2 regions of the Serratia sp. HNCC26DJ206 genome follow, and region 1 is predicted to be linked to the other one. Evidence: predicted binding sites of a transcription regulator. Region 1 holds the regulator's gene; the other holds the start of a gene.
The links. Region 1 encodes Fur, which represses iron uptake genes when iron is present. Its sites were predicted from a motif close to ATAATAATGAGAACNACTATCAA; they were not measured.
Positions count from the first base shown of each region.

Region 1 (3,428 bases):
GATAGATATTTACCGGTAAGAGAGAGTCACCACGCTGAACTCTTGCCTTGATCTCACGTAAGACGATACCCAAAAGGCTCGACGTTGCAGGTAAGCAACCCGCGAACTCCAAAGGTATATCCACTGAATTAAAAAGGTTATCTGCAATATGGCTCATGTAGGCATTTTCTTTGGCAGCGATACTGGCAATACCGAAAACATTGCCAAGATGATCCAGAAAAATCTTCAGCAAAAATATGGCAAAGACGTGGCTGAAATTCACGACATTGCCAAAAGCAGTAAAGAAGATCTGGAAGCTTTCGACATCCTGCTGCTCGGCATCCCAACCTGGTATTACGGTGAAGCCCAGTGTGACTGGGATGACTTCTTCCCAACGCTGGAAGATATTGACTTCAACGGCAAACTGGTGGCGCTGTTTGGTTGTGGTGACCAAGAAGACTATGCAGAATATTTCTGCGATGCGATGGGTACCATCCGTGACATCATTGAACCACGCGGTGCTGCGATCATCGGCCACTGGCCAACCAAGGGTTACCACTTCGAAGCCTCTAAAGGCTTGGCAGACGACCATCACTTTGTCGGCTTGGCCATTGACGAAGATCGTCAGCCTGAGTTGACCAACGAACGCGTAGATGCCTGGGTCAAACAGATCAGCGAAGAGCTGAGCCTGGCTGACATCGTCGGCTAAGTACCCCTTTCCAGATATTGTACAAAAGCCCTGCAAAGCGCATAGTGTTGGCTACAGGGCTGCTATCGGTATCGCGGATTAGAGTAATAGAAGCAACAAGTCTGTAACTTCCCGCACCATCAGGGTAGACTGCGGCATCGGTTTATCCCATCCATCATCAAGACGTTGCATGTACCCTATGCAACAGCGCAGATATACCTTTGTTAACGACCGACGGTTTCTATTTAGGGCAAGCGGTTCTATAATGAGACGCAATTAACTCTTTGTGCCGACCGATGCCATAGGCTAAAACGCCTCAACTTGATTAGCATAGTAACAGGACTGAATCCGCATGACTGACAACAATAACGCATTGAAGAAGGCCGGCTTAAAAGTCACGCTTCCGCGACTCAAAATCCTGGAAGTCTTGCAGGATCCGGCATGCCATCACGTCAGTGCGGAAGATCTGTACAAAAAACTGATAGATATGGGTGAAGAAATTGGCTTAGCAACGGTTTACCGCGTGCTGAACCAATTTGATGACGCGGGCATTGTGACTCGTCACAATTTTGAAGGCGGTAAATCCGTATTCGAACTGACCCAGCAACATCATCACGACCACCTGATTTGCCTGGACTGCGGCAAAGTGATCGAGTTCAGCGACGAGCCTATCGAAGTACGTCAGCGTGATATCGCCAAACAGCACGGTATCAAGCTCACCAATCACAGCCTGTACCTGTACGGCCATTGTGAGGTGGGTGATTGCCGCGAAAACGATACGCTGCACGATAAGCGATAACTCTGGCCTGCCAGAAATGAGAAACCGCCTTGATGGCGGTTTTTTTGTGCCTGCGATTTACAGATAAAAAATCCCCGGACAGGCCGGGGACAATGATAATGCCAAATATTACACTCTCTTATAGCACTTTTCTCTGACACGGGACTTCACCTGCAGCCCATCCGCCGACACGCAAATGGGCTGAGTTTTGGCTTAGGCTTTTACCGGCTCAGCACGGCTGAAGCGTTTGCCATCCGGGCTGACCGCGCGGATTTGAACATCACCCGCAACGGCCGGGCGAGCACGATCGTCATAGCGCTGCCACTGTTTGCCACCGTCGGTAGAATATTCAATCCCCAGACCTGGTAAGGCGATATTAGCCTCCAGTTTGCCATCGACAACGCGTGCCCCCGGAACTGGCAGACGGTAGCTCACGCCACTTTTATCCAGCTTGGCCAACTCACGTTGCCCGATCAGGTTGGCAAAGTGCAGCCAGTCTTTTTCTAGCGCCTTGGTATCGACCTGATGGGTTTCGCCACCTTTGTATTCACGGCCGGCTTTATAGTCCTGTTCCCAGCTCGCACGATGCCAAGCACGTTCCGCAACCGACAGCGCTCGTGGGTAAATCATATATTCCATTTGCTGATCGGTACGCACAACCTCACTCCACAGCTGGGCTGAAAGACCATAAGCACCCGGCCATGGTTTATCACTCTTGGCAGTGAAGTGGTTGCCATCACGGTCAACCGAAGTTTCAGCGTTTTGTGGCAGGTTGTCTGGCGCGAAGCTGAAGATCTTCTGCTCATCGCTGAAGCGGGTGCCCCAGTAGTAACCATGCTCTTCCGGGGTCACTTCATAAGGGAAATCCATGTAAACGTAATCCGGGTTGGAGAGCACAACGTCATAACCCTTGTTCGCCCAGTCGTTAGCCGAGTCGAAGCCGCCCCAGTACAGGGTATCCCAGAAGTTCACCGCAACATTCTTAGTCGCGAAAGCTTTCGAGTCTTTGGCATCTTTCAGGCCATCCTGCCACGCCTGCATTCTGTCAATACCGTGCGCTTTCACCAGTTGGCTAACTTCAAGCCCGAAGTAGCTCGGCAAGTGCTCCATATCTTCCACTTTGCCGCCTTTGATGATCGCCTGACAAACCTCAGACTTGGCCCATGGTTTATCTTCTTTGCTCAGATCAAGAATGCCCTTGCCCGCTTCCGGCTTCTTCACATCGGTATAACCAGCACCCAAGCGGATATTCTTCGCTTCATCCCCACCAAAGTGCCAGGTTTGCAGTGGTTGACCGGCTTCTTTGTGCATCTGGGCGACTTCACCAATCACTTTATCAACAAAGTTTTTGGATGAATCCAGGCACGGGTTCAGGTAGCTCTGACGGTTAAAATACTGCACTGAGGTGGTATTAGAGGTATCTGTCGGATCCACCAGACGGAACTCATTCGCCTCTTTCTCTTTACCTTCGGCCAGCAGTTTCTTGTAGCGCGCTTCCATGGAAACAATCGCAGCGCGAGCATGCGCAGGCATGTCGATCTCAGGGATCACTTCAATCTGGCGCGCCTGGGCATATTTGACGATATCGATGTAGTCCTGACGGGAGAAGAAACCACCGTGCGGTTCTGGGCCTGAACCGTATTGTGGCAGCAGACAGGTGGTTTCGCTCAGGTCATGGCAACGCTGCCCACCCACCTCGGTCAGTTCCGGCAAGCCTGGGATCTCAATGCGCCAGCCTTCATCATCCGTCAGATGGAAGTGGAATTTGTTCAGCTTATAGGCCGCCATCTGATCCAACAGACGCAGCACCGCATCTTTATGGTGGAAGTTACGCGCCACATCCAGGAAGATGCCACGGTATTGGAAACGCGGTGCGTCTTTAGCATCCAGTGTGGCGATCTTCTTGCTGCCATCAGACGGGATCAGCGACAGAATAGATTGCAGGCCATAGAACACCCCGGCCTGATCGAAGCCGGTGATCAC
Region 1 is NZ_JBXUGP010000015.1:30,640-34,067, forward strand. It holds gene fldA (flavodoxin FldA) at 149-688, shown strand; gene fur (ferric iron uptake transcriptional regulator) at 1,020-1,466, shown strand; gene AC2A1E_RS11645 (beta-N-acetylhexosaminidase) at 1,659-3,428, opposite strand, start outside.

Region 2 (3,428 bases), on a different contig from region 1:
CGGCAAACTGGTGGTGACCGATACCGTTTATCCGCACACCGGTCAGGCCGCTAAAGCGGCTGCGGTGGTTGCAGCACTGTGCATCAAGCACCAGGTGGAACTGGTAGCGATCGGCAACGGTACCGCCTCCCGTGAAACCGAGCGTTTCTTTGCTGAGCTACAGCAGCAGTTCCCGAATGTGCAGGCACAGAAAGTGATCGTCAGCGAGGCCGGTGCTTCGGTCTATTCCGCCTCCGAACTGGCGGCGCTGGAATTCCCGAACCTTGATGTTTCGCTGCGCGGTGCAGTTTCCATTGCCCGCCGCTTGCAGGATCCGCTGGCCGAACTGGTGAAGATCGACCCTAAATCCATCGGCGTCGGCCAATACCAGCATGACGTCAGCCAAAGCCAGTTGGCGAAGAAGCTGGATTCAGTGGTGGAAGACTGCGTAAACGCCGTGGGTGTGGATCTGAATACCGCGTCCGTGCCTTTATTGACCCGAGTAGCTGGTTTGACGCGTATGATGGCACAGAACATCGTCACCTGGCGTGATGAAAACGGCCGTTTCAGCAACCGCGATCAACTGCTGAAAGTCAGCCGCCTGGGGCCAAAAGCCTTTGAACAGTGTGCGGGCTTCTTGCGTATCAACCACGGTGATAACCCGCTGGATGCCTCAACCGTTCACCCGGAAACCTACCCGGTGGTGGAGCGCATTCTGGCCGCGACCCAGCAGGCGTTGCAGGATCTGATGGGCAACTCGAACGCCATCCGCAACCTGAAAGCCAGCGATTTCACCGATGAGAAATTCGGTGTGCCAACGGTGACCGACATCCTGAAAGAGCTGGAAAAACCGGGCCGCGATCCGCGCCCAGAATTCAAAACCGCCACCTTTGCAGAAGGCGTGGAAACGCTGAACGATCTGCAAGTCGGGATGATTCTGGAAGGCTCGGTCACCAACGTCACCAACTTCGGTGCGTTTGTGGATATCGGCGTACATCAGGATGGCCTGGTGCATATCTCCTCGCTGGCAGATAAGTTTGTGCAGGATCCGCACACCGTGGTGAAAGCCGGTGATATCGTCAAAGTGAAGGTGATGGAGGTCGATCTGCAACGCAAGCGTATCGCACTCAGCATGCGCTTGGATGAGCAACCGGGCGAAGGTTCATCGCGCCGTGGCAGCGGTAGCAACAACAGCGCTCCAGCACGCGACAACGCCTCACGCGCGCCTGCCAATAAAGCAGCAAAACCACGCACCACCACCCCGGCAAACAACAGTGCCATGGGTGACGCGCTGGCTGCGGCGTTTGGCAAGAAACGTTAAGCCTAACGGCAGAGGGAGGGGTTCACCCCGCCCTCTGCCAGATAAGATTTCCACTTATTTTTGATGCACCGCAAGAAAGTAGTACAATTAGCAGTCAACAACCCTGTTTCTTGTATTGATTACGATAATCGTTCTCACTATTATTATGTTGCGTGTTTATTGGGCCACTCCATGGCTCAGCTGTTTCGGCTCCATTTACCCCTCTCGGGTAGCCAGGGCAAAACTGTTCTGAAAGCAACGTTCCAACGGGAACGTTTTGATCACCAAGAAGGTAATATGCATCTTCTTCCTAAACAGACTTATAAAATTGCCGGTTTCTCCAGTGAAATCAGCCCCGCTTACCGACAGAAACTGCTGTCGCTCGGGATGCTGCCCGGTTCATTATTTGAAGTAGTACGCGTTGCACCACTCGGCGATCCAATAGAAATAAAAACCCGCCGCGTCAGCTTGGTGCTGCGGAAAAAAGATTTGGACCTGATCCTGCTCGACGGCCAGTAACCACACGCCGCCCCCCGCCTCAGGCTTTTGCCGTGCTTCTGCGCATGGCCGGTACTTAATTTACTGATATCACGTTGGATTATGAAAAAAATCACCATTGGCTTGATAGGTAATCCGAATTCAGGGAAAACCACCTTGTTCAACCAGCTTACCGGTGCGCGTCAGCGGGTCGGTAACTGGGCCGGAGTCACGGTTGAACGCAAAGAGGGCCAGTTTTCCACAGCGCAATCGCAGGTTACTCTGGTCGATTTGCCCGGCACCTACTCGCTCACCACCATCTCCGAACAGACCTCGCTTGACGAACAGATCGCCTGCCATTACATCCTGAGCGGCGACGCTGACTTGTTGATCAACGTGGTAGATGCGTCAAACCTGGAACGTAACCTTTACCTGACGCTGCAACTGCTGGAGCTGGGCATTCCCTGCATCGTGGCGCTGAATATGCTGGATATCGCCAGAAGCCAGCGCATCGAGATTGATCTTGCGGCTTTGTCTGAACGCCTGGGTTGCCCGGTCGTACCGCTGATTTCTACCAAAGCCGACGGGATTGGCATGCTGAAACAGATGATCGACGGTCATCGGTTCAATCAGCTCAAAGCCTTGGTAAATTACCCGCCGTTGCTGCTAGACCAAGTCAACGCCTTGACCGATGCCATGCCGCAGAATCTGCCCACCGAACAGCGCCGCTGGCTGGCGTTGCAAATGCTGGAAGGGGATATTTATAGCCACCAGTTGGCCGGTAATGCTATCGCTCTGCTGCCGCAGGCCAGGCAGGCGCTGCAACAACAGCAGCAGGAAGATCCGGCGCTGGTGATTGCCGATGCCCGTTACCAGTCGATCGCAACCCTTTGCGATGCCGTCAGTAACGCGCAGCAAGCTCTGCCGAACCGCCTGACTGAAATGCTGGATAAAGTGATCCTCAACCGCTGGCTCGGCGTGCCGATTTTTCTGCTGGTGATGTACCTGATGTTCCTGCTGGCGATCAATATTGGCGGTGCGTTGCAACCGATCTTCGATCTCGGTTCGGCGGCCATCTTTATTCAGGGGATCCAATGGGTGGGTTATACTCTGCATTTCCCAGAATGGCTGACCATTTTCCTGGCACAGGGTGTCGGTGGCGGTATCAATACCGTGCTGCCACTGGTACCGCAGATCGGCATGATGTACCTGTTCCTGTCCTTTTTGGAAGACTCCGGCTACATGGCGCGCGCCGCCTTTGTGATGGATCGCCTGATGCAGGCGCTCGGCTTGCCGGGGAAATCCTTCGTACCGCTGATCGTCGGTTTCGGCTGCAACGTGCCGTCGATCATGGGTGCACGCACGCTGGATGCCCAACGTGAACGCCTGATCACCATCATGATGGCTCCTTTTATGTCCTGCGGTGCGCGGTTGGCGATCTTTGCCGTATTCGCTGCGGCATTTTTCGGCCAAGACGGCGCTGGCGTGGTGTTCTCGCTGTATATGCTGGGTATCGTGGTCGCTATTCTTACCGGCCTGGTGCTGAAATACACCATCATGCGCGGTGAAGCATCACCGTTCGTCATGGAGTTGCCGGTTTATCACGTCCCCCACCTGAAAAGCCTGCTGTTGCAGACCTGGCAACGCCTGAAAGGTTTTGTGCTGCGCGCCG
Region 2 is NZ_JBXUGP010000012.1:124,501-127,928, reverse strand. It holds gene AC2A1E_RS10275 (Tex family protein) at 1-1,300, shown strand, start outside; gene feoA (ferrous iron transporter A) at 1,577-1,798, shown strand; gene feoB (Fe(2+) transporter permease subunit FeoB) at 1,880-3,428, shown strand, end outside.
Region 2: a site for Fur is predicted at 1,422-1,444, ahead of feoA (ferrous iron transporter A). Genes of this name have one in related genera too.